4 regions of the Streptomyces sp. NPDC001157 genome follow, and region 1 is predicted to be linked to each of the others. Evidence: riboswitches for the same ligand, from Rfam matches in the RefSeq annotation. Region 1 holds a riboswitch; each other region holds the start of a gene.
The links. A riboswitch is a leader RNA that binds a small molecule or an ion and turns the genes downstream of it on or off. The one in region 1 is predicted to bind cyclic di-AMP.
Positions count from the first base shown of each region.

Region 2: linked by a shared signal. The riboswitch ahead of ACWDAG_RS29510 (C40 family peptidase) and the one ahead of ACWDAG_RS11730 (NlpC/P60 family protein) in region 1 are both predicted to bind cyclic di-AMP.
Region 3: linked by a shared signal. The riboswitch ahead of ACWDAG_RS25555 (NlpC/P60 family protein) and the one ahead of ACWDAG_RS11730 (NlpC/P60 family protein) in region 1 are both predicted to bind cyclic di-AMP.
Region 4: linked by a shared signal. The riboswitch ahead of ACWDAG_RS01220 (M23 family metallopeptidase) and the one ahead of ACWDAG_RS11730 (NlpC/P60 family protein) in region 1 are both predicted to bind cyclic di-AMP.

Region 1 covers NZ_JBSFJW010000005.1:261,166-268,788, forward strand. Annotated here, with positions in the region: gene ACWDAG_RS11700 (hypothetical protein) at 88-351, shown strand; gene ACWDAG_RS11705 (TIGR03943 family putative permease subunit) at 386-1,114, opposite strand; gene ACWDAG_RS11710 (permease) at 1,111-2,145, opposite strand; gene ACWDAG_RS11715 (hypothetical protein) at 2,251-3,117, opposite strand; gene ACWDAG_RS11720 (LysR family substrate-binding domain-containing protein) at 3,185-3,982, opposite strand; gene ACWDAG_RS11725 (DUF5997 family protein) at 4,041-4,445, shown strand; cyclic di-AMP (ydaO/yuaA leader) riboswitch at 4,637-4,810, shown strand; gene ACWDAG_RS11730 (NlpC/P60 family protein) at 4,867-6,273, shown strand; partial or broken gene ACWDAG_RS11735 (enolase C-terminal domain-like protein) at 6,543-6,961, shown strand; gene ACWDAG_RS11740 (SDR family NAD(P)-dependent oxidoreductase) at 6,976-7,623, shown strand, end outside.
Region 2 covers NZ_JBSFJW010000020.1:100,418-108,040, forward strand. Annotated here, with positions in the region: gene ACWDAG_RS29485 (hypothetical protein) at 174-539, shown strand; gene ACWDAG_RS29490 (hypothetical protein) at 579-854, shown strand; partial or broken gene ACWDAG_RS29495 (transposase) at 1,487-2,027, opposite strand; gene ACWDAG_RS29500 (ATP-dependent Clp protease proteolytic subunit) at 2,298-2,933, shown strand; gene ACWDAG_RS29505 (hypothetical protein) at 2,941-3,249, shown strand; cyclic di-AMP (ydaO/yuaA leader) riboswitch at 3,666-3,799, shown strand; gene ACWDAG_RS29510 (C40 family peptidase) at 3,803-4,276, shown strand; gene ACWDAG_RS29515 (ATP-binding protein) at 4,411-4,869, opposite strand; gene ACWDAG_RS29520 (helix-turn-helix domain-containing protein) at 5,083-5,943, shown strand; gene ACWDAG_RS29525 (DUF397 domain-containing protein) at 5,953-6,180, shown strand; gene ACWDAG_RS29530 (8-amino-7-oxononanoate synthase) at 6,271-7,407, opposite strand; gene bioB (biotin synthase BioB) at 7,555-7,623, shown strand, end outside.
Region 3 covers NZ_JBSFJW010000015.1:126,219-133,841, reverse strand. Annotated here, with positions in the region: gene ACWDAG_RS25575 (LuxR C-terminal-related transcriptional regulator) at 1-504, shown strand, start outside; gene ACWDAG_RS25570 (NlpC/P60 family protein) at 522-1,583, opposite strand; gene ACWDAG_RS25565 (hypothetical protein) at 1,997-2,350, shown strand; gene ACWDAG_RS25560 (tellurite resistance/C4-dicarboxylate transporter family protein) at 2,328-3,302, opposite strand; gene ACWDAG_RS25555 (NlpC/P60 family protein) at 3,402-4,556, opposite strand; cyclic di-AMP (ydaO/yuaA leader) riboswitch at 4,565-4,736, opposite strand; gene pcrA (DNA helicase PcrA) at 5,216-7,623, shown strand, end outside.
Region 4 covers NZ_JBSFJW010000001.1:280,601-288,223, forward strand. Annotated here, with positions in the region: gene ACWDAG_RS01215 (SGNH/GDSL hydrolase family protein) at 1-740, opposite strand, end outside; gene ACWDAG_RS01220 (M23 family metallopeptidase) at 1,102-1,998, opposite strand; cyclic di-AMP (ydaO/yuaA leader) riboswitch at 2,003-2,161, opposite strand; gene ACWDAG_RS01225 (alpha-galactosidase) at 2,478-4,547, opposite strand; gene ACWDAG_RS01230 (tyrosine-protein phosphatase) at 4,718-5,515, shown strand; gene ACWDAG_RS01235 (DUF6126 family protein) at 5,525-5,650, opposite strand; gene ACWDAG_RS01240 (helix-turn-helix domain-containing protein) at 5,647-6,252, opposite strand; gene ACWDAG_RS01245 (aspartate aminotransferase family protein) at 6,320-7,623, opposite strand, start outside.

The DNA of each region.
Region 1 (7,623 bases):
AGCCGCAGATCGACACGGCCCCGCGCCCCTTCAGGGCACTGCCGTACCGCAGCGGACTTCGCCGGACCCGCTTGGAGGACGGCTCACATGGGCGTACTTCACCCGGCGGAAGGCGGCGACACGGTGAAGTGGGACGACGTGACCCTCGTCATCCTCGCTGCGTTCGGCTGCGTCACGCTGCTGCTGACGCAGATCACCGAGGTGCTGTCGCGGCTGCCGCAGATCATCCGCGCCTGGCGGCAGGTGCGGCAGGAACTGAACGGCGGCACCGCCTCAGGCACGCCCACGGTCGACCCCAGCGGCAGAAGCCGTGCATCCGGAGAGTCCGAGCCAGGGCCGGGCCAAGGATGACCTCTGCCGCCGGGGCGATGTCATGAGGGCGACGTCACGAGGGCGTGAGCGGAAGGTCGTCCGTGTATGCGTTGACGGGCGGGGAGATGCGCTCGGTGCGGTGGACGTCGAGGGCCGCCGTCGCGGACTTCGTGCCGAGCGTGCCCTGGGGGTGCCAGGCTCCGGTGACGGCCACCCAGGTGTTGGCCGGCAGTGCGGGAGCCCCGTACATACGGACCTTGACCGACTGGGAGTCCGCCGCGCAGCAGGTGAAGATGATCCGGGTCAGATACCAGCCGCCGCCCTGCCCCGCCGGGGTGACGAATCCGGTCATGCGGATGCTGCGGCCTTTGACGGCCTGCTCCCGGTCCTGCTGGACCCGGGCGGTGAAGTCGGTGAGGGTCATCGGCAGCGGGACGGTCGCGGGCAGCGGATCGAACCGCTGTGCCTTCGGCACGGCCTTGTTGTTCGCGTGCGAGGCCGTGTACGCGCCGAGGGCGGGCGGAGCGTAGAGGAGCAGGCTGAGCGCGGGCAGGAACAGCAGCCAGGCGATGCGGGGTGCGGTGGAGTGGTCGTGGCCGTGTGCGTGTACGTCGGCTTCGGGGGCCGTACGGTCCAGCGCCGCTCCTGCCAGGCCCAGCAGCAGGAGCAGCACCCCGGAGGCGATCAGCAGGGGGCGCAGGCCTTCCTTGACGTAGCGCAGACAGAGGTCGCTGAACAGGGCCGCGTGCAGCAGGCCCAGACCGGTCAGGACCAGTAGGAGGACTTGGGCGTGGCGCTTCACAGCAGTGCGCCTCCGATCAGGACGCCGGCGGCGACGGCCACCACCGTCGTGGCGGCGGAGAAGCGCAGGGCGAAGGAGCGGCCGAAGGTGCCCGCCTGAAGGGCGATCAGTTTCAGGTCGACCATCGGGCCGACCACCATGAAGACCAGTCGAGCGGTGGGCGAGAAGCCGGTGAGCGAGGCGGCGACGAACGCGTCGGCCTCCGAGCAGACGGCGAGCAGGACGGCGAGCGCGGCCAGGAAGAGCACCGACAGCCAGGGCGAGCCGGAGAAGGTGTCGAGGACCGAGCGCGGCACGGCCACGTTGAAGGTGGCCGCGGCCATGGCACCCAGCACCAGGAAGCCGCCGGCGTGCAGGAAGTCGTGCTGGAAGCCGAGACGGAACTCCCGCCTGCGGCTGTGTCCCGGCCGGTGGCCGGTGTGGCGGACGGCCGGTCGCAGCCACTCCTCGCGTCCCAGCCAGAGCCACAGCCAGCCCATCACGGCAGCGGTGACGAGAGAGGCCAGCAACCTGGCGGCGACCATGGCGGGGTTTCCCGGGAAGGCGACGGCCGTGGCGGTGAGCACGATCGGGTTGATCGCGGGGGCGGAGAGGAGGAAGGCGAACGCGGCGGACGGAGTGACACCGCGGCGGATCAGGCTGTTCGCCACCGGCACCGAGGCGCATTCGCACCCGGGCAGGACGACCCCCGCGACGCCGGCCACCGGGACGGCGAGTGCGGGCCTGCGGGGCAGGATCCGGGTGAACAGGTCGGCCGGTACGAACGCGTTGATCGCCCCCGACAGGACCGTGCCCAGGAGAAGGAAGGGCAGCGCCTGGACGGTGATGGCCAGACAGACCGTGCGCCAGGCCGCGACGGCGGGCTGGTTCAGCCATCCGACGCCGGTGAGGGAGAGGACCGCCACCGAGGCGGCGGCGGTGACGATGACGACGGGCAGGGGCCGTGCGGGGACGCGGCTCCCCGGCCGGCCGGCCGGGGCGACGAGCGCCACTTCCTTCGCCACATCAACCAGTTCATCCGTTTTATTCATATTTACTCCGGATGTCGGATTTCGTGGCGAAGATAAGCCAGGATCACTCCCCTCACGGTGCGCACACGCCGCCACGGGTGGATGAATGAACAGGACCGGCGGCGCTCAGCCCACCGCGACGTGATCGTCCGGGCACGGGTGCTCGGCCCCCGACCGCGCCGATTCCGCTCGGCCCGCCGGAAGGAGGGGCCGGGCGGACGTCTGCTTGCGGCCGCGTTCGGCGAACAGCGCCAGGACGATCGCGGTGGCGACCGCTATCAGGTGCTCACGGCCCGCCAGATTGGGTACGGCAATCGACTCCCACACCATCGACCCGCCGGTGAGGGCGAACACGATGGGTGCGCGCCGGACGACGGACAGATAGGTGAACAGACCCACGACGGCGGCGGAGGGTCCCGTGTCCAGCACCTGACCGATGCTCGGCGGCAGACCCAGCCCGCCCCAGCCCGGCCCGAGCGCGAGCATCACCCGCACCATGAGGGTGCCGGCGAGTGTGGTCGCGTACGAGATGGCGAGCGTTCTGGCCCGGCCGAGGGTCAGCTCGGCGAGGGCGAACGCGAGGAACAGGCTCGTGATCCCTCCCCACACGGGCAGGTCCAGGGCCGGGACGTACAGCGACACCGGCGTCCGCAGCAGGGCCAGCCACAACGGCAGGTCGCCCTTGACGCCGCCGAGCAGCCGCACCGCCACCGCACCGGCCGGCCGCTGCGCCAGCGCATGGAAGAAGACGACACCGAAGGCGGCCAGGAACGCCAGGAACAGTGCGCGCAGCCCACGACGTCTGAGTTGCCGCACCGGATCGACCACGATGCCCTGCCACTCGCCCCGCAGCGTGCGCCCGACGAACGCCGCCACCCGCCACAGTCCGCCGCGCGGCCGCTCGTATCCACGGTCGGCCGGATCGCCCCACGGTCCGTGAGCACGCAGCCGGTCCGAGGCGCCGCCTGCGCACCGCACCCCCTTGCGAAGCAAGACTCCCCGCCTCCCGTCCATCTCCCCACCGGATGGTCGGAACGGGGCGAGGCCGCCCCGAGGGCGGCTATGCCCCGCGGCGGGGTTTCCTGCGCTTGGCGCCCTTGGAGACGTCGGATCCGGCCCTCGGGTTGCGCCCCGTCGACTTCCCGGCCGTCTTCCCGGTCACCTTCCCCGCCGCGGGCTTGCGCCGGGCGCCGGCCGTGCCGCCGGTCCTGCCCCCTGCCGTGCCCTTGGTTTCCGGTGTCGACGCCTTGCGGCCGCGGGAGCTGTTGACCGTGCGGCCGCGGACGATGCCGATGAAGTCCTCGACCAGGTCCGTGGTCGCCCCCTCCGGCCACGCCAGCGCGACGCTCGACTCGGGGCCGTCCGCCAGCGGCCGGTAGGTGAGGTCCTTGCGGTGGTGCAGACGGGCCAGCGACTGGGGGACGATCAGGAGGCCGACCCCCGCCGCGACGAGTTCCACGGCGTCCTCGGTGGTGGCGGGGCGCTCGAAGGCGGGCTCGCCCGGCGGCCGGTCCCAGTCGAAGACGTCGTCGAGGGGGTGGAAGACGACCTCGTCCGCGAGGTCCGCGACGGTCACCTCGTCCGCCGCCGTGATCACGTGGTCCTTGGGGACGACGACGACCGTCGTCTCGGTGTAGAGGGGGATCGCGCTGAAGAACGTGCGGTCGACCGGCAGCCGTACGAGTCCCGCGTCGGCCTCGCCCCCGCGCAGCACGTCGGATGCCCCGGCGGCCGGTACGGCGAGGAGGTTCAGCGGGATGTCGGGCAGGCGCTCGTTCCAGATCCGCACCCACTTGGCGGGCGTCGCCCCCGGGACGTACGCAAGCCGGAACGTCTGGGATTCTTCCGAGCCTGTCACCAGGCCAGGCTACCGGCCGTGGTCGGAGGTCTCGAACACGCTCGATACCCTGGACGGCATGAAGTCGCACCAGAGCACCCAGACGATGAAGCCCGCGACCGCGGCGAAGAAGCTGGGTGTGTACCTCGATGCCACCCCCGCCGAGTTCCGGGAGGGTGTCGTCTCACGAGCCGAGCTCGACCGGCTCCAGGCCGAGCCGCCCGAGTGGCTGCGCGAGCTGCGGGCCAATGGTCCCCATCCCCGTCCGGTGGTCGCGGCGAAGCTGGGTGTCTCCATCGCGGGTCTTGCCCGCGGCGGGATCACCGAGGCGCTCACCACCGAGCAGATCGAGGCCCTGAAGCAGGAACAGCCCGAGTGGCTGCAGAAGGAGCGCGCCACCCAGGCGGAGGTCCGCAAGGAGGCGGCGCGCATCAAGAAGCGCGATGCCGAGCGTGAGGCTCGCAGCGAGGGCCCGCGGCCCTGACGCGGCCCGCTCGCGACGGACGGTTGCCGTTCGGATCCACTGTGTGCACAACACACGGATCTGACGGCACGTCACGACGAAGGTCACAAAAGCGTATCGGACATTCCGGCCTTCAACCTTCACACGAGCCGCACAAGTTGGCTAGCGTGGCGTCAGGCCGCACGAGTTCCTCCGGCGAACCCCGCCGGGACGCGCGGCCTCCGCCGAATCCGGTGCGCCCTGTGGCAGCCGGAACCGGGGACCCAACCGAACGACGGGGTGAATCGGCCCAACCGCCCGCCAGGGCAGCGGCCGTAGGGCATGCCTTCCGGAACCCACCGCCCGAACCCGACAGCTAACTCGGTAGGCGGAGTACGGAAGGAGTACGGCTCCCATGGCGCCGGATCGACCATCGCGCACCGCAGGCTTCGGCCTTCCTGGTATGCGCAATTCCGCTCTCGCGACCGCTGCCCTCACCTCGGTGGCCCTGTTCTCGCAGACCGCCGACGCCGCACCGACGACGGGCGACGAGGGCCCCAGCCGTGAAGCCGTCCGGCAGCGGGTGAGCAGCCTCTACGACCAGGCCGAGTCCGACACTGGCAACTTCAACTTCACCCGGGCCCAGTTGATGGGAGCGCGGCCGCCGGCGGCGCCGGCCCGCGACCGCGGCCGCTCGGACCCGGCACTCGACTCGGTGTCCCGGCGGTGGTTCGACGGAGCGCGTGCCTCCCTGGGTCCGACGGTTCCCGCGGTGCTGCCCACCGACCGCATGCCGGCCCGCCAGGCCGAGCCCCGGCCCGCGCGCCCGGCGGACAGCCGTGCCACCGCCCGTGAGCTGGAGGCGACCGTCCGGCCCGTGGCCGAGCTGCCCTCCGCGGAGCCCCGTCGGCCGGTGGCGGAGCTGACCGTCGGCCCCACGGCCGCGCTCCCCGCCGTTCCACAGCCCCGCCAGGAGGCCGCCCCCGCCCTGCCCGCGGCGGCCCCCGAGTCGAGGCAGTCCTCCCTGCGCAAGTTCAAGGAGCAGAACCAGCGCAAGATCGCTGCGGCCAGCGAGCTGCTGTACCGGTACACCGCCCGGCAGACCTCCGCGCCGCGCCCGGCCGCCCAGGCCCTGCCGGCCCAGCTCCCCTGGCAGGACCAGGCGGAACAGACCCGCCTGGCGACCGAGGAGGCATGGCGACTGCAGCAGCCGACGGTCCTCGACACGGGCATGCCCCCGGCCGGTGAGCAGCTCATGCAGCCGTCCGTGCTCGACACCGGCGTACCCGCGGTCGAGGAGTGGCGCATGCAGCCGTCCGTGCTCGACACGGGCGTGACCCCTGCCGGGGATTGGCGTACACAGCCCTCCACCCTCGACCCCGGCACCACCGCGGTCGAGGATTGGCGCACCCAGCCATCCGTGCTCGACACCGGCATACCCCAGGCCGGGGGATGGACCACGCAGCCGTCCGTCCTCGACACGGGCGCGCTCGCTGCCGGCACCTCCGTCATCACCAAGGCCGACAGGGCGATCGACTTCGCCCGTGCGCAGATCGGCAGGCCGTGTCTGTGGGGTGCGGTCGGGCCGGAGTCGTACGACAACGCCGGGCTCACCCAGGCCGCCTGGCGGGCCGCCGGGGTCACCCTGCCACGCACCACGTACGAGCAGGCGAGCGCAGGCACGGTGATTCCGCTGGCCGAGAGCCGCCCCGGAGACCTGATCTTCTTCAACGACAACTTCAGCCATGTCGGCCTGTGCACCGGCAACGGCCTGATGATTCACGCGCCCGGCCCGGGCGCGGTCATCCGCGAGGACCCGGTCCACTACGCCGGCGAAGCCGCAGTGCGTATCGCCGTACGTCCCGCGTGAGTTCAGGGACTCCGGTCGAGTCCTGCCACCAACAGTTCGATGAACTGCGAGGCCGCCGACGGAAGTCGGCGGCCTCCTCGTTGTTCGTCAAGGCACTCCGCTTGAGCCCTCCCATCTAGATTCATGACGTCAGTTCATGGATATGAAGCGAAGGTGCTCGTGGGTGATCGCCGGCGAAATCGCCGCCTCGCCGCCGCCCTCGCCGCCGCGGGGATCGCATCCGGGACGGCCGCCTGTGGCTCCGGTTCCGGGAGCGCCGGTTCCCGCGATGCGTGATCGCCTGGGAGCATCTGAAGCCCGCCGTCGAGCAGAACGCCGTGCAGGTGCTCCTCACCGACCACCACTACTGGGGCGGACTGCGTCGCACCCGTGAACTGGCCGCCGTCTGCGAGGCGTTCGGGCTGGCCCTGTCCATGCACTCCAACCCGCACCTGGGCATCAGCCTCGCCGCCATGGCCCAGGTGGCGGCGGCCATCCCCAATCTCGACCACTCCTGCGACACGCACTACCCGTGGAACGCGGCCGACGACTGGCGGTCCCGAGCGGACCGGGCCTGGGTGTGGAGCTGGATCACGACGCGCTCGACCGGCTGCACCGGCTGTACGTGGAGTCGGGGGTGCGCAGTCGCGACGACACCGGGTACATGCGGAGGATCCACCCGGAGTACGAGCTCAGGCTGGCTCGGTGATGAAGGATGGCCGGGTGAGCAACGAGAACACACGGCGGCCGGCCGGGAAGGTCGTGGTCGTCACCGGGGCCGCCCGGGGTCAGGGTGCCGCCGAGGCGGAGGCGCTGACCCGGGCCGGCGCCCGGGTGGTAGCCACCGACGTGCGGCCCGAGGGCGACTGCCGACAGCTCGACGTCAGCGGCGAGAGCGACTGGGCGGCGCTGGCAGCCGAGTTGAAGGAGTCGTACGGGGAGATCCACGGCCTGGTCAACAACGCGGGCATCATCCGGCGCGAGCGGCTGGGCGAGGTGCGCCCCGAGGATTTCACGCAGGTCCAGGCGGTGAACACGACCGGCCCGCTGCTCGGCATCCAGCACCTCGCCCCGCTGATGCCGCCCGGCTCGTCGATCGTCAACGTCGGCTCGTCCGCGGCACTCACCGGCTACTACCCGGTGGCGTACACGGTGAGCAAGTGGGCCCTGCGCGGGGTGTCGAAGATCGCCGCGATGGAGCTGGGGCCGTGGGGCATCCGCGTCAACACCGTCCACCCCGGCTATATCGAGACCGAGATGACGGCCGCAGCCACGCCCGCGTTCCGTGAGACGACCATCCGCGAGACCCCGCTCGGCCGCAGCGGAACCGTCGACGACATCGCACCGCTCGTGGTCTTCCTGTTGTCCGAC
Region 2 (7,623 bases), on a different contig from region 1:
GATGGTTGGCCAGTGCGGGGCGCCTTCGCCATGGGCCCCTGAGTCGAATCCACTTGATGCCACCGGGGTCGATGGCGCACTGTTCGAGTGACGTTGAACGAGGGACGCGAAAGGGAGTCGATCGCGCCTCTGGGTGGCGCGGTGACGCGGAACATTTCGGTGGTGGGGGTGTTGTGGCCGGGCGAATACCGAGGCGGGCGCGCCTGCTGGGCCTGGCCACGTTGTTCCTGGTGGGCTCCACGGTCGTGTTCCTGGGCCTTGAGGGTGGCGGTGGCATCCTGCTGCACGTCACGCAGAGCATCTGGCTGGCGCTGCTCGTGTATCCCGTGCTCTATCTCCTGGCGTTCCTTCTCCTCGCGCTGATGGTGCCGGACATGGAGGAGCTTGAGGGCTGGTCCAAGGGCTGGGGCGTCCTGGCGATGATCGTGGTGCCCATCGCTGCGGTGGTCGTGACGTACCAGACCTGCTCGGGCCTGGACGAGAGGGCGCTGCACGCCCGAGGCCGGCAGGAGCGGGCGACGGTGACCGACGTGTACTGAGTCGACCAGGGTGCCGATCCGCCATCTCACGTCGCGCAGTTGGCCGATCCGTCGGGACAGCCGTTGCCGGGCAAGGTGTCCGGGGACGGCCTGAAGACCGGCCAGACCGTCACCGTCACTGTCGATCCCCGGGGGGAGATCCCGGTGCTGCTGGGCACTCCTTCGACAGGTTCAGGGAACTTCCGGACCGCGGGCATCGCCGCGGGCGTCGAGATCCTGTTCCTTGCATGGGCGGCCTACCTGGGTGCCGCAGACCGGCTGGCCACGAAGACGACCGACAAGCCCACGCAGAGGCCCGACGACGTTCGGACATGACGTACCTGCGGCAACGGCCCCAAGGTTCCTCAGCTCCTGCCCGAGCCGCTGCCGAGAGCCGCAGTCGGCAACATTCGACCCGTGCCAGGCGGCGGCTCCACGCTCGCGACGAAGTCGGGGCTGCAGTGGCCGACCGTCTCTGAGCGAACTGGCCGACCGTCATTGAACACACCCTGCTCACCGGCGGTCTTGTTGCTGTCCGTGGCCACCTGTCGTTGGACGTCACGACTGCATGGCGACCCGTCCAAGTGCGTGGCCGAGAACGGCCGTCCGCGACCGGCGCCGGGCTTTGCAAGAGGAGACACTGCGTGATCCCGCATGGCGCAGGCGACCACGCCGAGCAACATCCCGCCAGGCATACGTGACCAGGTGCGATGTTCGAGGTCCGGCACGGCCCGGACCACTTCCGGCAGCGACGGCAGTCGCCCGGACGGGCACAACTCCTCAAGAGCGAGGCCGTATTGATCGGCGAGTTGGCGCGGCGCGTGCAGGATGGAATACGGGCGCTGCCCTCACGATCATGGGGGTCACTGGCGCAGGATCGATGGACCGGATCACGCCGGCCCCCCGTTATGTTTTCCGCGGTCCTGCAAGAGGACCGCTGGCCTGCGCGCTCGGCATGACTCGTTCCCCCGCACCCAGGGCTGGGCCGACTTGGGCACTGGCTCAGCAGCACGCGGGCGCAGTGAGTACGACATCGCTGCCGGCTCGCGCCGGGCAGGGTGGCGCCGATCGCGTCGACCAGGCCCATGTGCGCGTCAGAGATGACCAGTTGGACGCCGGACAGGCCGCGGGCGATCAGGGAGCGTAGGAAGGCCGGCCAGCCTGCGCCGTCATCGGCGGTGGCCACGTCCAGGCCGAGGATCTCGCGGTGTCCGTCCGTGTTGACGCCCACCGCGATGAGCGCGTGGACGTTGATGATGCGGCCGCCCTCACGGACCTTCTGGGGCAGGGCATCGACCGGGGCGAACGCGTAGGGGCCGGCATCCAGAGGGCGGTTTTCGACAGCTGGGTGACGCCCAGGGACTCGGCGAGCTTCTCGACTCGGCGGGTGAAGACGCCCAGCAGGCAGGCGGTGGCGACCACCGAGATGAGGGCCTGTTCGGCCCGCCGGCGCCGCTCCAGCAGCCAGTGCGGGAAGTAACTCCCCGACCTGAGCTTGGGGATGGCGACACTGCCCATGGCCACGAGCGAATGAGCGCCACCCGCTACGAGACGACCGCAACCATCCACCCGACCGGACTTCACATCACAGGCATTTTCCCCTGGTCCGCCCGGCCAGCCAAACGAAAGTTCGTAGAGAAAGTTGTGAGAGATCCGCCCTCGGCGAACAGCGAAAACCGCCTCCGACCTGGGCATTTGGCTTGATCACCAGAATCCGCCCCCATCGCAACGTCATGTACGTCCTGTACATTTTTTACAGACGCAGAAGGAGGGGTACCGATGACCCGACCGTCCGCCCGTTACGTCCTGCCCGAGTTCACCGAGCGCACGAGCTCCGGCACCAAGACGATGGATCCGTACTCCAAGCTGCTGGAGGAGCGGATCGTCTTTCTCGGGACGCCGATCGACGACACCTCGGCGAACGATGTGATGGCCCAGTTCATGCACCTCGAGTACCAGGCTCCGGACCAGGACATCTCGCTCTACATCAACTCCCCCGGCGGCTCGTTCACCGCGATGTCGGCGATCTACGACACGATGCAATACGTCGGCTGCGACGTGGAGACGATCTGCCTGGGGCAGGCCGGCTCGTCCGCCGCGGTGCTGCTGGGGGCGGGCACGCCGGGCAAGCGGTTCGCGCTGCCGGGTGCCCGCGTGGTGATCCATCAGCCGCTCCTGGCCGAGCCCATCGAGGGACAGACCAGCGATCTGGCCATCCAGGCCGAGGAGTTGGGCCGGATGCGGGCCCGGCTGGAGGAGATGCTCGTGCGGCACACGGGACGCAGCCCGGAGCAAGTCAGCGCGGACATCGAACGGGACAAGATCCTCAATGCCCAGGAAGCCGTGGATTACGGCCTGGTGGACCGGATCGTCCCGAGCCGCAAGTCCACCCTCGCCCCGCCCACCGGGCGGTGAGCGGCCGGTGCTCCCACCCGAACTTCCGCCGCTGCCCGCCCTCACTCGCGCCGAGGGCGAGTTGATCGACCGTTACCTCGACGTGGTCGACCTGCTCGGCCGCATCAACCCGGCGCAGCACGGCGACACCTATCGCGGACTGCGGGCCGCGCAGGCGCTGGTGAGCAAGGCGGCCCAGCTGCGCGACGCCCTGGCGCTGATGCACCAGCGGGGCGAGACCGAACTGCACGCTCCGACGCTGGGGCGCGCTCTGCGGGTGCTCGACGGGGAGCGGCGCACCGCCCGGGTCACGGTGCCCCCGCAGTCCGACAGTTGACGCACGTACGACCGGTCCGGGCCCTCCGCCCTGTCGGCGGAGCGTCCGGACCGGAGTTGAAACGGACCAGATGAGGTACCCCCATTCGGCGTAGTCGCGGCTCCTTTTTCGCGACCGTCAGGGTTGCGCAACGCGCCTGCCCGAAGAGCGGAATATCGTGCTCCGGTGCTGGTCCGAGCCTCCTCGGACCCCCCAACACTCCCTCGAACACAGGGGTGTCCACCCGAACGGGTGAGTGGTGAGTAACGACACAAACCCCCGGTTCCATTGGGATTTTCGGACTTGTATGGGTGAAGATCCCTGTCTGACGACAAGCCCCCGCCGCAGCGGCGGGGCGATCCGTGCGGACGCCGAGTCCTGCCGCCGCCCGGATGACCGGTCGACAGGAGTGGATCGGCAGGAGTGGAGGACCCAAGCTAGACGGGTCGCCGGAACGGTCACGCCATGACCGGGTCGAGCAGCCCTTGGGGTGAAGCCGCAGCAGCGGCCGGGCAACTTCGCCAGCCCGAATCCGACAGGTCATCCTTCACAGGCGGCTGACGAAGGGTTGCGCATGACTGCGCTCAATCGTGTCCCGTCGCTGATGGTCCGGGCCGGTACGGCCTCGGCTCTCACCCTCGCCGCCGTGGGCGGCTCCATCGTGGTCCCGGGTGTCGCCTCCGACGCCTCGGCGGCCCCCTTGGCGACGAAGGCACTCGAGATCGCGGCTTCCAAAAAGGGTTCCCCGTACAAGTGGGGCGCCACGGGACCGCGCCGGTTCGACTGCTCAGGGCTCACGCTGTACTCGTTCAAGAAGGCGGGCAAAAGTCTGCCCCGTACGGCGGCCCAGCAGTACAACAAGACCCGGCACATCTCCGCGAAGAGCCGGAAGGCCGGAGACCTTGTGTTCTTCCACTCGGGCTCCAACGTCTACCACGTCGGCATCTACGCCGGGAAGGGGAAGATCTGGCACGCCCCGAAGACCGGGGACGTCGTAAAGCTGCAGAAGATCTGGACCTCCAGCGTCTGGTACGGCCGGGTCAGCTGACTCTCCCGCGGGGGCGACGGCGACCTTGCCATGCCGTCGCCCCCGCGGGGCCTGACACGGCATCACAGCCCCGGCACCGCTGGGTATCGACGGCAAACGCGCCCCGGGCGCTGTCGCGCGGCACGGTTGAGCGACTACGGCTCCTGCTGCCCCGCCGCCGTCATGGGCTGGGCCGGTACCGTCCACGGGAGTTCGATGGTGACCGTCTTGCCGCCCTCGCGGGTGGGGCGGACATGCAGTCGGCCACCGCATTCGGCGGCCAGCCAGCGAATGATCACCATGCCCCGGCCGTTGTCCTGCTGCACGGCGGCGGGCAGGCGCTTCGGGAACCGCGGGTGGCTGTCGGTGACACCGATGCGGAGCTGCTCGTCACGGTGGAGGTCGATGTCCACCGTGAAGGTGGGCGACTGACCGAAGGTGTGCTGTACGGCGTTGGTGGCGAGTTCGGAGACGATGAGGCGGATGGTCTCGGCGGCTTCCGTGTCCGCCGGCAGCCCCCACTCGGCCAGCGTGCCGACCACGAAGCCGCGGGCCGCGGAGACCGAGGCGGGATCGCTCGGCAGAGTGACGGATGCTTCCAAATGGTCTGCCATGGCGCGGTCGTCCCTTTCCCACGGGACCGGAGTCCGACACGGAGCGGATGGTTCGAGTACGGTCCCGGACTGGTGCTTCGTCGCCAGACTGCCATTACCGCGCCCGTCACGGGTGGCGATCCACCAAGATATGCATATATCTGTCGCTCAAAGCGGTGAACTCTGCGACGAGAGACCGTATTTGGGTGGCACGGAAGGAGTAAGGAGAAGCGCATGCAACACGGTCCCGCGGTGCGCCGCCGGAAACTGGGCGCCGAACTGCGTGCGTTACGCACGAGCGCGGGGCTCACCAGTGGTGAGGCCGCCCGGCTCGTGGGCTGGCACCAGTCGAAGGTGAGCCGGATCGAGACCGGCGCCAGCGGGGTGAAACCGGCCGATGTGCGGTTACTCCTGGACGCCTACGCCGTGGCGGACGCCCAACTCCGTGAGTTGCTGCTGGTGTTGGCGGGCTCCGACGAGGGAGGCGGCCGACATCACTGGTGGCACGCCTATCGCGGGGTACTACCGCCGACCTACCGCGATTTCATCAGTCTGGAATCCCAGGCGAGCGCGATGAGCACGCTGGAGACGTCTGTCGTGCCCGGCCTTCTGCAGACGCCCGCATACGCACGCGCGGTGACCCGGGCAGCGGTCGGCGGACTGGACGACGAACGGCTCGACGCCCTGGTCGAGGTACGGCTGGCCAGGCAGGACGTGCTGCGTTCGGATCCGCCGCTGGAGCTGAGCGCGGTACTGGACGAGGCGGTGCTGCGCCGGGAGATCGGCGGCCCCGGCGTCATGGAGCAGCAGCTCGAACGACTCCTGGAGGCGGCGCGTCTGCCTCAAGTACGGCTTCAGGTACTGCCGTTCGCTGCCGGGGCACATGTCGGTGTCACCGGCCCTTTCGTAATCTTCTCATTTTCGAGCACTTCCGATCTGGATGTGGTTGTTCTCGACCACTTGACGAGTAGCCTCTACCTCGAACGGAAAGAAGACCTCCGGGCCTATACCGAGGCCTTCAACGCCCTTCAGATCCACGCCCTTTCGCCCGAGGACTCGTTGGATTACATCGCCGGGATAGGTGACGGCGCGTAAGGAGGCACCATGTCAGCACTGCCTCGGAACGTACCTTCCAGTACCGATCTGCACGGCGTGCGGTGGCAGCGCAGCAGCTACAGCACGGGTGCGAACAACTGCGTCGAGACGGCGCGGCCGCGCTCCGGCCCCTGGGCCGGGCTGCTCGCCGTGCGCGACTCCAAGGACCCGGCCGGGCCCGCCCTGCTCCTCTCCCCCGAGAGCTGGACGGACTTCACGGCCGCGTTCAAGTACTGATCAGTGCGATCGACCCTGATCAGTACTGACTAGCCCCGATCAGTCTCGATCGGTTCCGCATCGTGCGGCACACGGCCGTGTCACGCCGACTCATGGTCGCGTCTCGCCGATCACACGTACAGCGCGTTCGATCTGCGCCTCGGAGAGGTCCGCGCGGGCGGTCAGCCTCAGCCGTGAGATGCCGTCGGGCACGGAAGGAGGACGGAAGCAGCCCACGGCGAGGCCTGCCGTACGGCAGTCGGCCGCCCACTGCACGGCCCCCTCCGGGGACGGCGCGCGCACGGAGACGACCGCGGCGTCCGGGCGTACCGCCTCGTGACCCGCGGCGGTCAGCCGTGCGTGCAGTTCGGCGGCGACCGCACGCGCGCGTGCCGCACGCTCCGGCTCTCGGCGCAGCAGCCGCAGGGCCGCCAGGGCCGCCCCCGCAGCGGCGGGGGCGAGTCCCGTGTCGAAGATGAAGGTGCGGGCCGCGTTCACGAGGTGGTCGACCACCCGGGCGGGGCCGAGCACCACGCCGCCCTGGCTGCCGAGCGACTTGGACAGCGTGGCGGTCACGACCACGTCGTCGGCGCCCGCGAGGCCCGCCGCGTACGCGGCGCCGCGACCGCCGTCACCGAGGACCCCGAGCCCGTGCGCGTCGTCGACCAGCAGTCCCGCGCCGCGCTCCCGGCAGGCGGCGGCGAGTTCGGTCAGCGGGGCGGCGTCGCCGTCGACCGAGAAGACCGTGTCGGAGACGACGACCGCTGTGGCCGCGCCGTCCTCGTGCGTCTGCAGCGCCTTGCGCACCGCCTCCGGGTCGGCGTGTCCGACGACCTGGGTGGTGCCCCGGGCCAGCCGGCAGCCGTCGATGAGGGAGGCGTGGTTGCCCGCGTCGGAGACGATCAGCGAGCCGTGCGGGGCCAGCGCGGTGACCGCCGCGAGGTTGGCCGCGTAGCCGGAGGAGAAGACGAGTGCCGCCTCGAAGCCGCAGAAGTCGGCGAGTTCGCGCTCCAGCTCGGTGTGGAGTTCCGTGGTACCGGTGACCAGTCGAGAACCGGTCGAGCCGCCGCCCCAGGTCCGCGCGGCCCGGGCGGCGCCCTCGGCGATCTCGGGGTGGTGGGTCAGGCCCAGGTAGTCGTTGCTCGCGAGGTCCAGCAGCGGGGAGTCGGCCGGGCGCGGGCGCAGGGTCCGTACGAGTCCGGCGCGGCGGCGCAGCTGCGCCTGTTCGTCGATCCAGCCGAACGCCATGGCTCCTCCGGGGCTTTTGTAGGCAGTGGACAGACACTAGCCGGACGGGCCGCACCCCATGGTGTGGCAATACACACACGACGAAGTGCCCCTGTTGTTCATTCTCTCCTTGGCCGGGAGCGCTTCCGTAGGACAGGATCGGCTCTCATGGACCTGCTGAACACGCTGGTGGACAAGGGGCTTCGGCGCGAGCTGCCGACCCGCGAGGAAGCGCTG
Region 3 (7,623 bases), on a different contig from region 1:
GTGGTTCTCCTCGACGTCCATCTCCCGGGTGGTGGCGGCGTCGAAGTCCTGCGCCGCTGCGCCGCGTTGATGGCCGACGCCGAGCAGCCGGTCCGATTCCTCGCGCTGTCCGTGTCGGACGCGGCGGAGGACGTGATCGGCGTGATCCGGGGAGGCGCGCGCGGCTACGTCACCAAGACGATCACCGGCACGGACCTCGTCAACTCCATCTTCCGTGTGCAGGAGGGCGACGCCGTCTTCTCGCCGCGCCTGGCCGGCTTCGTCCTCGACGCCTTCGCCTCCACCGACGCCCCACCGGTCGACGAGGACCTCGACCGTCTCACCCAGCGTGAGCGGGAGGTGCTGCGTCTGATCGCCCGGGGGTATGCGTACAAGGAGATCGCCAAGCAGCTGTTCATCTCCGTGAAGACGGTCGAGTCCCATGTCTCGGCGGTCCTGCGGAAGCTGCAGCTGTCGAACCGGCACGAGCTGACCCGGTGGGCGACGGCGCGGCGGCTGGTCTGAGAGCGTCTGCCCGCAGCTCACACCACCCGCGTGGCCCCCGCGAACGGCATCTCGTCGATCGGCGCGATCCGCACCGGCGCCGACGGGTTCGGGGCGTGGATCATCATGCCGTTGCCGACGTAGATGCCGACGTGGCTGATGCCGGAGTAGAAGAACACCAGGTCGCCCGGGGCAAGTTCGGCGCGGGAGACGCGGCGTCCGGCGCCGATCTGGGCGTAGGTCGTGCGGGGCAGGGAGATGCCCGCGGAGCGGTAGGCGGCCTGGACGAGGCCCGAGCAGTCGAACGCGTCCGGGCCGGTCGCCCCCCACACATACGGGCTGCCCAGCTTGGAGTACGCATACGAGAGGGCCGCCGCGGCACGCGAGTCGGGCGCCTCGGCGGTCGCGGAGCCGAGGGACGCGAGGCCGTCCCGGCCACCCGCCGCGGAACGTGAGGCGCGGTCGGTGCCGTCCCCGAGCCGAGCGCGCTCCGCGGCCGACAGCCGGGCCACCAGCCGCCGCGCCGTATCCAGCTTCCCGGTGATCGTCTTCTCGTCCTGCTTCAGCTCCGCCTGCCGCGACCTGAGTCCGGCCAGCTCGATGCGAGCGGCCCCGCGCAACTGCTCGATCTCCCGCAGCTGTTCCCGTACGTCCGCCACGGCCGCCGCCTGCCGGGTGCCCGCCCGGTCGACGAACTCGGCGCCCTCGAGATAGCGGTCCGGGTCGTCCGACAGCGCGAGTTGCAGGGCCGGGTCGAGACCGCCGTCCCGGTACTGCGCCGCGGCCATCGAACCCAGCTCGTCCCGCGCCGAGTTGAGTCTGTCCGTCTTGCGCGCCGCCTCGTCCCGCAGTGTCGACAGCCGCCGCTCGGCGGCATCCGCCTGCTCCTTCGCCCCGTCGTACTTCTCGGTGGCGGCCTCAGCCTCCTGGTACAGCTTGTCCACCTCGGCCCTGACCTGCGTCGGCGTCAGGTCCGGCTCGGCGTGCCCGGTCCCGTCGAAGCCCGTCGCGGTCGCAGCGCCCGCCACGGCGATCGTGAACGCCGTCCGGGCCGAACTGCCGTTGAACGAGCGCCGACTGGGCCTGCGGTGCGCTGCCACGTGGACTGCCCGTCCTTTCGTACGACCACCCGTTCCGGGGCGGTTTACGCGTCCGGCGGCGGCCTGCACAGGGGGAGCGGGCCGCCGCCGGACCTTCTCGGCGGTGGTGGCCGACTGCCGCCCCTGGCCCGGGCGGCGGTGGGGAGCCGGTCACCTGGTGGAGGACGCTAAACCTGTCTGTGTCGGCTCGGTAACGCGATGTGCGGAAGTGCCCCGGGCGGATCGCCGAGTGACCGTATGCGGGCGTGATCCAGGACTCGCGCCGTCGACTTCACGCAGGGCGCTGACCGATGTGGCCGTTCCGGAACACGGGTGGGTGGCGGAGTGCTACGGGCCGCATATATGCAGGGGCCACCTGTGAAGGACGGGTCGGTGTCGGGCGCCCCATGGGCCCCTGTCTAAGCTCCGGCCCCATGGACGTACTCATCCATCTCTTCGTCGGCCTGCACATCATCGGCATCGCCGCGCTCCTCGGCGGCTTCCTCACCCAGATGAAGGCGATGGGCCGCGGAGAGGCCCGCTTCGTCCCGGCGATGCTGCACGGCGCGCTGACGATGCTGGTCACCGGCGCGATCCTGGTCGGCCTCAACCAGGCCGACGACCATCACGTCAACAACATCAAGATCGGCGTGAAGCTGGCCCTGCTGATCGTGATCCTCGGCCTGGTCTATGTGAAGCGGGACGACGAGAAGATCGACAAGAGCCTGTTCGGACTGGTGGGCCTGCTCACCACGGCGAACGTCTTCATCGCGGTGCTCTGGACCTGATGCCGGCGCGGGCCGCGGCCACGGCGCCCGCGGCGACGGCCAGCCAGGCCGCCACCGCGATCCACAGCAGTACCTCCCCGGGCCCTTCGAGTCGCGGGGCGTCGAGGGCGGCGGCGACGGACAGCACGGCCGCAGCCGTCATCCCCAGCGGGAAAACGGTCGCCCAGCGCCGCACGTCGTAGCCGCGCCGCGGCCGCACCGCCTCGGCGACGAGCAGTACGGCGTACCAGGCCAGGTCGAGCACGAGCAGCGCCAGGGTGACGGCGCGCAGGACGCCGCGGTCGTCGTCGTTCCAGAGGTACAGGCGCGCGCTGTCCGCCGCGACGAGCTCCGATCCGGCGAGGGCCGAGATGGCGAGCGCGCCGCCCGCCACCCACTGGTCGCCCAGCCCTTCCGTCACCTGTCGCAGATCGAAGAGGGCCAGCGCGCAGCCGTAGAGGACGAGCCCGAGCCAGAACAGCACGAGTGCCGCACGGGCGAGCCATGCCGTCGCCTGGGCTCCGGCGAGCGTGGCGCCGAGCACCGCGAGTCCCTGAGTGGCCACGCAGCACAGGAACACCCCGCCCGGCATACGACGCCGCCAGTGCCGTGCGACCTGCACCAGCAGCAATGGCCACAGCACGGCCGCCAGCGCGAGCAGGGCCTCGGCGAGGGTCTGCCGCCCGAGGGCCGAGAACCGGGTCCCGAGCACGGCGGTCGCCGCCACGGCGGTCAGCGCCCCCGGCGTCCCCGCCTCCGCCCGCCACCTCTCCGGTTCCCGCACCAGACGGACGCCGAAGCCCGCCGCAAGCACCGCCCAGGCGACACAGGCCAGGCCCAGGACGACCCGCGACAGCGCCTCGTACCCCGTCAGATGCAGCCCGACCGACACGATGCCGGTCGCCAGCACGGCGGCCCCGGCCGCCGGCGAACGCTGCGCCCACCAGGCGCGGAGGAAGGTCGGGACGGACATGGGGCCGATGCTAGGGAGTGCCGCGCGGGTTGGGGACGGGCCACGCGCGCGTGCCTCGCAAACTGCCCCGCACGCGCGCGTGCACTGCTCTCCGGTGCCTCAGGCCGGCCGCACCACGCTGTGGATGATCGATGCGCCGCCGTAGTAGATCGACTCCTCGCGGACGTACGCGCCGGGCTTCGGGGCGTGGATCATCATGCCGTTGCCGATGTAGATGCCGACGTGGCTGATGTCGTCGTAGAAGAAGATCAGGTCGCCGGGCTGCGCGTCGGTGAGGGAGACCGTGGTGCCGGCGTTCACCTGGTCGTAGGTGGTGCGCGGGAGGTCGACGCCCGCGGCCTTCCAGGCGGCCTGGGTGAGGCCGGAGCAGTCGTAGGAGCCGGGGCCGGTGGCGCCCCAGACATACGGCTTGCCGATCTGCGCACGGGCGAAGGCGAGCGCCTTCTCGGCCTTGGTGGCGTACGAGGAGTCGCTGGTGGAGGTGGATCCCGAGCCCGAGGAGGAGCCGCTGTCCTGGGCCGCGGCCTCTTCCTTGGCCTTCTCCGCCGCCGCCTGCTGTTTCGCCAGCTCAGCGGCCTTGCGCGCGGCCTCCTCCTCCTTCTGCTTCTGGATCGCCGCGAGCCGCGCCTTCTCCTCGGCGGTCAGCTTCGACAGCAGTTCGCGCGCGTCGGAGAGCTTCTTCTGCACCGTGGACTTGGCGGTCTGCAGGTCGCTCTGCGTCTCGGTGAGCGTCTGAAGGCTCTTGGACGCCTCCTGGCGCTTCGTCATCGTCGCGGACTGCTCGGTGAAGTAGTCGTCGACCGCGCTCTTCTGACGTGAGGTCAGCCGCCCCATCAGCTGCGTCTGGTCGAAGTAGTCCTGCGGGGAGTCCGCGAGCAGGAAGGTCGCCGTGTCGGGGGCGGCGGCGCCCGTCCGGTACTGGGCCGCGGCGAAGGAACCGAGCTGCTCCCGCTCCGCGTTGAGCTTCTGCGTGCGCTTGGCGACGTCGTCGAGGAGGGTGTCGACGTTCTTGCGCTGCTTCGTGGTCTTCTCTTTGGCCGCGTTGTACTTCTCGGTGGCCGACTCCGCCTGGCGGTAGAGGTCGTCGACCTTCTTCTCGACTTCTTCGAGGCTGGGGTTGCCGTCGGCGGCGGGGGCGGCGTTCGCCGACTGGGACAGCAGGGCCACCGAGGTGAGGGCGGCCGTGGCGAGGGCGGGGGTGCGTATGCCTGCTACGCGTGTACCCGCGGGGCGCGACTTGCGGTGCGACGCCAAGGGAGGCGACTCCTTCCATGTTCCGCCTACCGAGTTAGCTGTCGGGTTCGGGCGGGTGGTTCGGAAGGGTTGCCCTACGGTCCGTACCCCGAAAGGGAGGAGGACCGATTCACCCCAAGGTCGGTGTGGGTCCCCGGCTCCGGATGCGCGGCGGCGCCCCGGACTCGGCGGAGGCAGCGCGGCCCGGCGACGTTCGCCGGTGGGGGTCGTGCGGCCTGCCGGAACGGTAGCCAACTCGTGTGGCCTCTGTGAAGGTTGATGTTCGATATGCCCGATACGTTTTCGTGACCTTTGGTCAGGGAGCCGCGCGCAGTCGTCAATCCGGATGGATCTGCTGCGACGTGGGCGCATTTCAACCGGAGTGATGGCGTCCGCCCGCTTCCACCTGGTTGCTGCTCGGGGGTGGTAGTCCATGAGGGGCTGTCCTCGGGGGAGCCCCTGGGGCGTGAACCTCTACCTCTCGACCTGGGTGATTGCGGACTGTGACGGCACGTTCTCGGAGGGAGAGCGGACGACAGGGGTGGCCGGCTCTGGATGATTCGGGGGTTCTGAAGATTCAGGGGTTCTAAGGCCGGGGAGGCCCGGGGAGCCCGCGGATTCCCGCGATGTTCTCAGGGCGGCGGCGGGCTGTCAGTGGGGCACCCTAGACTCGGAGAGCGATGAGCAGCCTCTTTGACGACAGCTTCCTGGCGAACCTCCAGGCCCCCCGCGGGCACGAGGAGGACCCTCCGCCGCCGCCCGAGGACGATCACGGACCGGAGCCGGTTCCGGACGATCTGTTCGGCGGGAAGTTCGACGTGCCCCCGGACCGGGAGGCCTACTACCGCAACGGCGCCCCCCGCCCGGCGATCGACCCGGCCGCGCTCCTGGACGGGCTGAACGAGAACCAGCGCGCCGCCGTCGTCCACTCCGGCACCCCCCTGCTCATCGTGGCCGGCGCAGGCTCCGGCAAGACCCGCGTGCTCACCCACCGCATCGCCTACCTCCTGGGCGAGCGGAACGTGCATCCGGGCCAGGTCCTCGCGATCACCTTCACCAACAAGGCCGCGGGCGAGATGAAGGAGCGCGTCGAGCAGCTCGTCGGCCCGCGCGCGAACGCGATGTGGGTGATGACCTTCCACAGCGCGTGCGTGCGCATCCTGCGGAGGGAGTCGAAGAAGCTCGGCTTCACCTCCTCCTTCTCGATCTACGACGCGGCCGACAGCAAGCGCCTGATGGCCCTGGTCTGCCGAGACCTGGACCTCGACCCCAAGCGCTACCCGCCGAAGTCCTTCAGCGCCAAGATCAGCAACCTGAAGAACGAGCTGATCGACGAGGAGGACTTCGCCGCCCAGGCCGCCGACGGCTTCGAGAAGACCCTCGCCCAGGCCTACGCCATGTACCAGTCGCGGCTGCGCGAGGCGAACGCCCTCGACTTCGACGACCTGATCATGACGACGGTCAACCTGTTGCGCGCCTTCCCGGACGTCGCCGAGCACTACCGCCGTCGCTTCCGGCACGTCCTGGTCGACGAGTACCAGGACACCAACCACGCCCAGTACGCGCTCGTACGGGAGCTCGTCGGCACCGGCGCGCACGACGAGGACGTACCGCCGAACGAGTACGACCTCCAGCCCGCCGAACTGTGCGTCGTGGGCGACGCCGACCAGTCGATCTACGCCTTCCGCGGTGCGACGATCCGGAACATCCTCCAGTTCGAGGAGGACTACCCGAACGCGACGACGATCCTGCTGGAGCAGAACTACCGCTCCACGCAGACCATTCTGAGCGCGGCGAACGCGGTCATCGAGCGCAACGAGTCCCGCCGCCCCAAGAACCTGTGGACGAATGCGGGCGCGGGCGCGCGCATCACCGGCTACGTCGCCGACACGGAGCACGACGAGGCCCAGTTCATCGCCGACGAGATAGACCGTCTCACGGACGCCGGCGAGACGAAGGCCGGGGACGTCGCCGTCTTCTATCGCACCAACGCCCAGTCCCGTGTCTTCGAAGAGGTCTTCATCCGGGTCGGTCTGCCCTACAAGGTCGTCGGCGGCGTCCGCTTCTACGAGCGCAAGGAGGTCCGGGACGTCCTGGCCTACCTCCGGGTGCTGGCCAACCCCGAGGACTCGGTGCCGCTGCGCCGCATCCTCAACGTCCCCAAGCGCGGCATCGGCGACCGCGCGGAGGCGATGATCGACGCACTCGCGCAGCGCGAGAAGATCAGCTTCCCGCAGGCGCTGCGCCGCGTCGACGAGGCATACGGCATGGCCGCGCGGTCGGCCAACGCCGTCAAGCGGTTCAACACGCTGATGGAGGACCTCCGCACGATCGTCGAGTCCGGCGCGGGCCCGGCGACCGTCCTGGAGGCGATCCTCGAACGCACCGGCTATCTGGCCGAGTTGCAGGCCTCCACCGACCCGCAGGACGAGACCCGCATCGAGAACCTCCAGGAACTCGCCGCCGTGGCACTGGAGTTCGAACAGGAGGCGGGCGAGGGCGAGGAGTCTCCCGGGCTCGCCGACTTCCTGGAGCGCGTCGCGCTGGTCGCCGACTCCGACCAGATCCCCGATGAGGACGAAGACGGCTCCGGAGTCATCACCCTGATGACCCTGCACACCGCCAAGGGCCTGGAGTTCCCGGTGGTCTTCCTCACCGGCATGGAGGACGGCGTCTTCCCGCACATGCGCGCCCTCGGCCAGGCCAAGGAGCTGGAGGAGGAGCGGCGGCTCGCGTACGTCGGCATCACGCGCGCGCGTGAGCGGCTGTATCTGACACGGTCGTCGCTGCGCAGCGCCTGGGGGCAGCCGTCGTACAACCCGCCCTCCCGGTTCCTGGAGGAGATTCCGGCGCAACACGTCGACTGGAAGCGGACGGGCGCTGTTGCCCCGGTCTCCTCCGGCCCGGCGTCGGGCGTGGCGGCCTCCTTGTCGTCCACCCGCTCGCGCTCGTCGGCATCGGGCGCGTCCGGCTTCGCCACGAGCCGGGCCTCCGAGAAGCCCGTGGTCTCGCTGGCCGTGGGCGACCGGGTCACACACGACCAGTTCGGCCTCGGCACGGTCGTGGCGGTGAAGGGCACGGGCGGCAA
Region 4 (7,623 bases), on a different contig from region 1:
GCGCCCTTCGCCGTGACATGGTCCCCGGACGACTCGCCCCGCAGCCGGCGGCCGATCCACGGCACCAGGTACTCGCGCGCCCAGTGCACGTCGTCCCGTCGCACCTCGAGGGTGCCGCGCGGCGGGAGCGGCGGCCAGGGCTGGTCGGGGTCGGCCGGCACATCGAGGCCGAGGACCTGCCCGGCGCGGAGCGCCACACGCGTGTGCCCCTCGGGCGAGAGGTGGAGGCGGTCGCCGTCCCACGCCCTGCGGTCCTGGACGGTCTTCAGGGACCACAGGTCGAGCACGGGACAGCCGTACCGGTCGGCGATGGCCCGGACATGACCGTTGTAGGTGGCGATCTTGCCGCGCAGGTGCTTGAGCACGGGGACGCCTCGGGTGTCGAAGCCGGTGGTCACCATGACCGTGCCGGCGACTTCGGTGAGCCGGATGACCGCCCGCTCGAAACGCTCGGCGACCTCGTCGGGGTCGGTGCCGGGACGGATGATGTCGTTGCCGCCCGCACAGAAGGAGACCAGGTCCGGCGCCAGTTCGACGGCCTGCGGTACCTGGTCCTCCACGATCTGGTCGAGTAGTTTGCCGCGCACGGCGAGGTTGGTGTACCTGAAGTCGCCCTCGGGTCGCCGGTCCGCGAGAAGCACCGCGAACCGGTCGGCCCAGCCGACGAACGCCCCGTCGGGGCCGGGGTCGCCGACGCCCTCGGTGAAGCTGTCCCCCACCGCAACGTACGACCCGATCACTGATCTGCTGTCACTCTTCGAATCGTCTGCCACATCGACCATGATTCACCTTCGAATGTGACCTACGCGACCGTAGGAAAGGGTTGACGCGCGGTGAGATAAGCCACTTCTAAAGTGTTCACCAAGCTCGGAATAACCCTTCGACCAGGGATGTTGACGCGTCAGCAATGTTGCGGGGGAGCCGCGCGTTGTTCCACCAGCGGACCGTCGAGCCGTCGGAGACGATACGGACGCCCCGTGCAGCCCCGCCACAAGAACGCAATACGGCAAACACGAGCGCAGCCGGACACACCGAAGGCCGGACCCGGGGATCGAGGTCCGGCCTTCGGCAGCGTGTCAGGCAGGTGGTTCTCGGGGGACGTCAGCCGACGCCGACGCCCTTCGAGCGGAGGTAGGCGACCGGGTCCACGTCGGAGCCGTAGTCGGGCGTGGTGCGGATCTCGAAGTGCAGGTGCGGGCCCGTCACATTGCCGGTCGCGCCGGAGAGGCCGAGCTGCTGACCCGCGGTCACGGTCTGGCCGACCGAGACGGAGATCTGGGACATGTGGCCGTACTGGGCGTAGTGGCCGTCGGCGAGCCTGACGACGACCTGGTTGCCGTAGGCGCCGCCCCAGCCCGCGGAGACGACCGTGCCCGCGCCCACGGACTTGATGGAGGTGCCGGTCGGGACGACGAAGTCGACGCCGGTGTGGTAGCCGCTCGACCACATGCTGCCGGGCACGTGGTAGCCGGTGCCGACGGTGGCACCGAGCACCGGGAGGGTAAAGCCGGTAGGGGCGGAGTCCGAGGCCTTGGTGGCAGTCGTCCTGTCGGCGGACGAGGTCGCCTTCGGGGCGGACGAGGACGACTTGCTGGTGTCCGTCGCGGCCTTCCGGCCGATCGTCAGCTTCAGGCCCGGGTGGATCAGCGACGGGTCGTCACCGACGGCCCGGCGGTTGTCCGAGTAGAGCCTGTGCCAGCCACCGTGGACGTGCTGCTCGTCAGCGATCTTCGAGAGGTAGTCCCCGGCCCGCACCGAATAAGTCCGCACGCCCGCATTGCCGGCGGCACTCTTCTGAGCCGCCTTCTTCTCGGCGACCGGAAGGGACTGGACGGCCTTTTCCGAAACCGACTCGGAAACGGATTTGGTTGTGGCGGCATGGGCGCCGGTGGCCCCCATGAGCGGGAGAGCGAGTGCGGCGCCACCGGTTCCGGCGACGGCGATGGAGCGAGTGAAGCGCTGGGGCTTCGGGCGACGGTGCTTACCCTTCGCGGGCATGACGAATTCCTCTCCGGCGCCTGCGAGGTGAGCTGTCGGGTTCGGGCTGGAGATGCCCGGCCGCGCATGCGACGCGGCTTTACCCCTAGCCGTTCCGGAGACCGGAACAGGCGGTTGTACCTGTGGGTCCCCCGCTCCTGCCGTTCACGGGTGAGTTGTGCGGGCACCGGGCGGCGGCAGGATTGGGCGTCCGTCCGGATTGGTGGCGAACGTAAGCGACCAAGACGCAAAGGAACAAGTGACGGTTCCCCGTGAATGCGTTTCTATTGATCCCTTGAGAGAAAACCAGGTGACCCTGCGTGAATTCCGAGGTGATCGTCTCGGTCAAACGCCCTTGTAAAGCACGTGAATTACGTGGACATGACGCGCCACGCACTGTCACGGATATGACGCTCCTCACGCGCCTCCACTCCAGGATCCTCTATTCGGGGGCGAGTTGGAATGAAGAGGTAGAAGGAGCGCCAATCCGGACAGAAGACTCAGATGCGCCGCAGACGGAAAACTGCCGCATCGAGGTCGCCACGCAATCCGGTACGCAGTCCGTGATGCTGCAATACGGCACCGCTGTGGATTTCGCCCGTTTCGGGGCATTCATACGAGGCTGTCGGGTCGAGGCCCCGCAGTCGCAGCGCCGGTACGGGCTCGCCGTAGCTCTGCGCCTGGAGCCACGCGAGGACGACCGCCTCGTCCCCTCGCACGTACTGCACCGCACTCAGCCCGCCCCGCGGAGGCCGCAGCCGGTGGAGGTCCCCGTGCTGCACCAGCGGCCGGATCTCCTTGTAGAGCGCCACCCACTCGCCGGCCTCGGCGAGCTCCTCGTCGCTCCACCGAGTGAGGTCCCCACCGACCCCGAGTACGCCGGCCATGGAGCTCACGAACCGGAAGCGCAGCGAGCTGACCCGGCCATTGAGCTGGGTGTTCGGACTGTCGGTGACCCAGGCGGCCATCACTCGTGCAGGGTGGATCTGGCTGAAGCCGTGCTGGATGGCGAGCCGGTCGAGCGGATCGGTGTTGTCGGAGGTCCACACCTGGTCCGTACGGCTCATGATCCCGAGGTCGATCCGTCCGCCGCCGCCCGAGCAGGACTCGAAGACGACACCGGGGTGGGCCGCCCGCAGCCGGTCCAACAGGGCGTACAGTCCCCGGACATGATCGACCCAGAGGCGCTGCGGATAGGGCTCGCCGGGCCAGCCCGCGTCGGTGAAGCAGCGGTTGAAGTCCCACTTCACATAGTCGATGGGGGCACTGGAGAGGAGCGCGTCGAGCTGCTCCCAGAGGTATTCCTGGACGTCTTCCCGGGCCAGGTTCAGTACGAGCTGGTTGCGGAATTCCGTCCGCTTGCGTCCCGGCTGGAACTGCACCCAGTCGGGGTGGGCGCGGTAGAGCTCACTGTCCGGGTTGACCATCTCGGGCTCGACCCAGATGCCGAACTGCATGCCCAGGGCGTGCACATAGTCCGCGAGAGGCTTGAGGCCGTTCGGGAAGCGGTCCCGGTTGACCGTCCAGTCGCCGAGTCCCGCGCGGTCGCTGGTGCGCTTGCCGAACCAGCCGTCGTCGACCACGAACAGCTCGACGCCGATCGCCGCGGCCCGCCGTGCCAGGGTTCCCTGCTGCTCCTCGGAGATGTCGAACTCCGTGGCCTCCCAGGAGTTGAACAGCACCGGCCGGTCCTGGTCGGCGTCGGGGATGACGTAGGCGCGCTGGTAGGCGTGCCAGGCGCGGCTCGCACCGCCGAAGCCGCCGTCGCTCCACAGACCGGCGAAGACGGGGGTGGTGTACGACTCCCCCGCCTCCAGGCGCAGCAGCCCGGAGTCGTCGTAACCGGCGCCGCCGGTGATCTGCACGCGCGCGTCCGGGAGTTGCGCCACCGCGATCCGCCAGGAACCCGACCAGCCCAGAGCGCAGCCGTAGACCTCACCGCGTTCCTCCGTGGCGTCGGTGTCGAGGGCGACCCAGGGCAGGTGCTGGTGTCCGGTGTGGCCGCGGCGGCTGCCGATGATCTTCTCACCGTAGGTGAGAAGCGAGGCGGTCAGCCGGGACTCGGCGGCCCAGCGGCCGTGCAGCTGGGACAGCCGCCACTCCTCGCGCTCGGGCAGTGTCCAGGTCGCGGAGTCGGCCCGCAGCAGCTCCAGAGCGGGCCCCTCGTTGTCGAGGGTCACCCAGCGCTCCACGACGTCGTGCCGCATCCGGTAGTGCAGCGTGATCGCAAGCCCACCGTCCCGGAAGCCCAGCCGGAGGTGGTCGCCCTCCGACTCGTACCTCTCGAAGCGCCACTCGGTGCCGCGCCGCTCGTCGGTGCGCACGGACAGGGCGGGCCGCACGAAGCGGGGGCCGCCCTCCACCGGGTACTCCTCGTGTCCGTCGAGCGGGGACTCGAAGGGCCTGTAGTCCGGCAGCGGGCGGACGGCGAGTGCCTCGGCGTCGGCGAGCGCGATCCGGGGGCCCCAGTGCAGGTGCAGCAGCTCGTCGTCCTCGGTGAGATGGACGGCGTAACTGCTGGCCGGCCCCGAGAGGAGCCAGGTACGGCCGTTGTCTGCGATCTCCAGCATCAAGCCCTCACACATTCGAACAGGCGCGACCAATCACCAACATCATCAAGCCACGTGTGCCCTGGTCGCAACGCCTGTGGACAACTCATTGCCTCAGGAATCCATGTCGTATCGTCGGGAGGGTGCCCGTCGACGAGCCGCGCCGGACGGGCGGACTGGGAGGAGCCCCCGTGACGCAGCAGATCCCGTCGACCGAGCCCGAGCTTGCCGGAGTCCGCAACTTCCGTGATGTGGGCGGACTTCCGACCGTGGACGGACGGCGGGTGCGGTACGGGGTGCTGTTCCGCAGCGGCCACCTCGCGCACGCGACCGAGGAGGACGCCGAGTTCCTGGCCTCCTTGGGACTGCACACGATCTTCGACTTCCGCAACGCGGCGGACCAGAAGCTGGAAGGCCCGGACGTCGAGCTGCCGGGTGTGCGCAATGTGAACCTGCCGCTGACCGACCCGGCGGACGGCTCCGGGTTCTGGAAGATGGTCCGGGACGGCGAGATCGAGCAGCTGCGCGAGCTCCTCGGCGACGGCAAGGCGGCCAACCGAATGATCGTCTCCTACCGCACGATCATCAAGGAGCGCACCGCCGAGCACGCGCGCGTGCTGCGCTCGCTCGCCGACGACAGTGTGCCCGCCCTGATGCACTGCGCGGCGGGCAAGGACCGTGCGGGACTCTCCATAGCCGTGACCCTGCTCGCGCTGGGCGTCGAGCGCGAGGCGATCGTCGCGGACTACCTGGAGTCGAACGCCAAGCACCGCCGCTACAAGGTGCACCGCAGCAGCAGCTCCGCCTCGGCCTACTCCCCCGAGGTGATGGAGCTGCTCAGCCCTCTGTTCGAGGCGCGCGCCGAGTATCTGACGGCGGCTTTCGAGACGATCGAGGAGACGTGGGGCGACGTCGACACGTATCTGGAGCAGGGTCTGGCACTCACCCCGCAGCTCCGCGAGCTGCTGCGCGAGCGACTGCTCGACTGACCGCGCGCCCTACTTCGCGCCCACCGAGAACAGCAAGTAGATGAAGGCCGCGAAGAGGTGCCCCACCGCGATGTAGATGATCAGGCGCACCCACAGGGCGCGGGGGAACTTCTCCTCCATGTTGCTGTTGCTCATGGCATCTCTCCGGTGATCGGGCCCAGGCACAGCGTGGCCGTCGGGCTCTGCAGCAGGGTGTGAACGAACAGGAGCTCGACGCCGTCGGGATCCTGGGCGGCGATCCGGTGCGGGGTCAGCGAGTCGAAGTGGGCGCTGTCGCCGGGGGCGAGCCGGTGGGTGGTGTCCCCCAGGCGCAGCCGCAGCCGTCCCTTGAGGACGTACAGCCACTCCTCGCCGGGGTGCACCCGCACGATGTCGCCCTGTGAGCCGTGCGGCACATGGACGCGCAGGGCCTGCATGCCGCGGCCGGGCGCGCCGGCCTGCCAGTAGGTCCAGCCGCCGGCGGCGGTCGGTTCCATGTCGGCGGCGCGCACGACGGCGTCCCGGTCGGCGACCGTCTCGCCGAGCAGCTCCGAGACGGTCGTACTGTAGATACGGGCAAGGGCCAGCAGCATCGGCAGCGACGGCTGACGCTGCCCGGTCTCCAGCCGGGAGAGGTGTGCCGCCGACAGCCCGGCGGCACCTGCCGCGGCCTCCAGCGTGAGGGAGGCACGGCGGCGCAGCGCGCGGAGCTGGGGTGCGACGGCGGGCAGCTCCGCTTCGGCTTCCGAAGAGCTCATACCTCCATTCAGCCGGAGCTTTGCCTGTCGGGCAAATTCGTTGCCTCAGAGGCAAAACCCGGGCTGCTCAGCGGTTGGCGACCGCCTGCTTCACCAGCGTCTTGCCGAAGTCCCACATGAGGCCGCCGCCGCTGTGGGCGTCATCCATCACAGCACTAAAGGCGTCGACGAACCGGTCCACGTCCTGCTCGCCGATGGTCAGCGGCGGGATCAGCTTGATCACCTCCAGGTGGTCGCCGGAGACCTGGGTGAGGATCCGGTGCCGCTGCAGCAGCGGTACGACGACCATCTGCGCGAACAGGCCCTTCCGCGCGGCCTGCAGCATCGTCCAGCGGCTGCGCAGCTTCAGCGACTTGGGCCTGCCGAACTCGATGCCGATCATCAGGCCCCGGCCGCGGACGTCCGCGAGCAGCTCGTACTTGTCGATCAGCCCCGCGAGCCGGGATTTCAGCTGCTCTCCGGTCGCGCGCGCATGGGCGACGACCTGCTCGTTGTCCATGACGGACAGCACGGCGAGACCGGCCGCCATCGCCTGGGCGTTGGACCCGAAGCTCGCCGAGTGGACCAGCACCCGGTCCATCGACGAGTAGACCTTCTTGAAGATCCAGTCCTTGCCGAGGGTGGCGCCGACGGGCACATAACCGCCCGAGAGCGCCTTGGCCACGCACACCAGGTCCGGCTCGACGCCCTCCTCGTGCTGGTAGGCGTAGAAGTCTCCGGTCCTGCCGAGGCCCGTCTGCACCTCGTCGGCGATGAGCAGCGCCTTGTGCTTGTGCAGCAGCTCCTGGGCGGCGCGGAGGTAACCGGGCGGGGCCTCGTGCACGCCCTTGCCCTGGATCGGCTCGACGATCAGGGCAGCGACGTCGCCCTTCTTCAACTCCCGTGTCAGGGCGTCGAGATCGCCGAGCGGTACGGCGGTGTCGGGCAGCAGCGGGGCGAAGCCGTCGCGGAAGCCGTCCTCGCCGTTCACCGACAGCGACCCGGTGGTCAGGCCGTGGAAGGCGTGGTCGCAGTACAGGATCCGCGGCCGCCCGGTGGCGTACCGGGCGAACTTCAGCGCGGTCTCCACCGCCTCCGTACCGCTGTTGCCGAAGAACACGCGGTCCAGGTGCGGGCTGTACGTGAGCAGCTTCTCGGCCAGCAGTCCGGGCAGCGGCTGGCAGTCGAAGCGGGTGAGGTCGGCGAGGGAGGCGTCGAGGACGTCGTGCAGCGCCTTGCGGACGACGGGGTGGTGGCGGCCCAGACCCATCACCCCGAACCCGGCGAGCATGTCCAGGTAGTCGTTGCCGTCCGCGTCCCAGAAGTGGGCGCCCTCGGCGCGCTCGTAGACCTTGTCGAAGCCGATGGTGTGCAGCATGCGCGGGAGCTGGG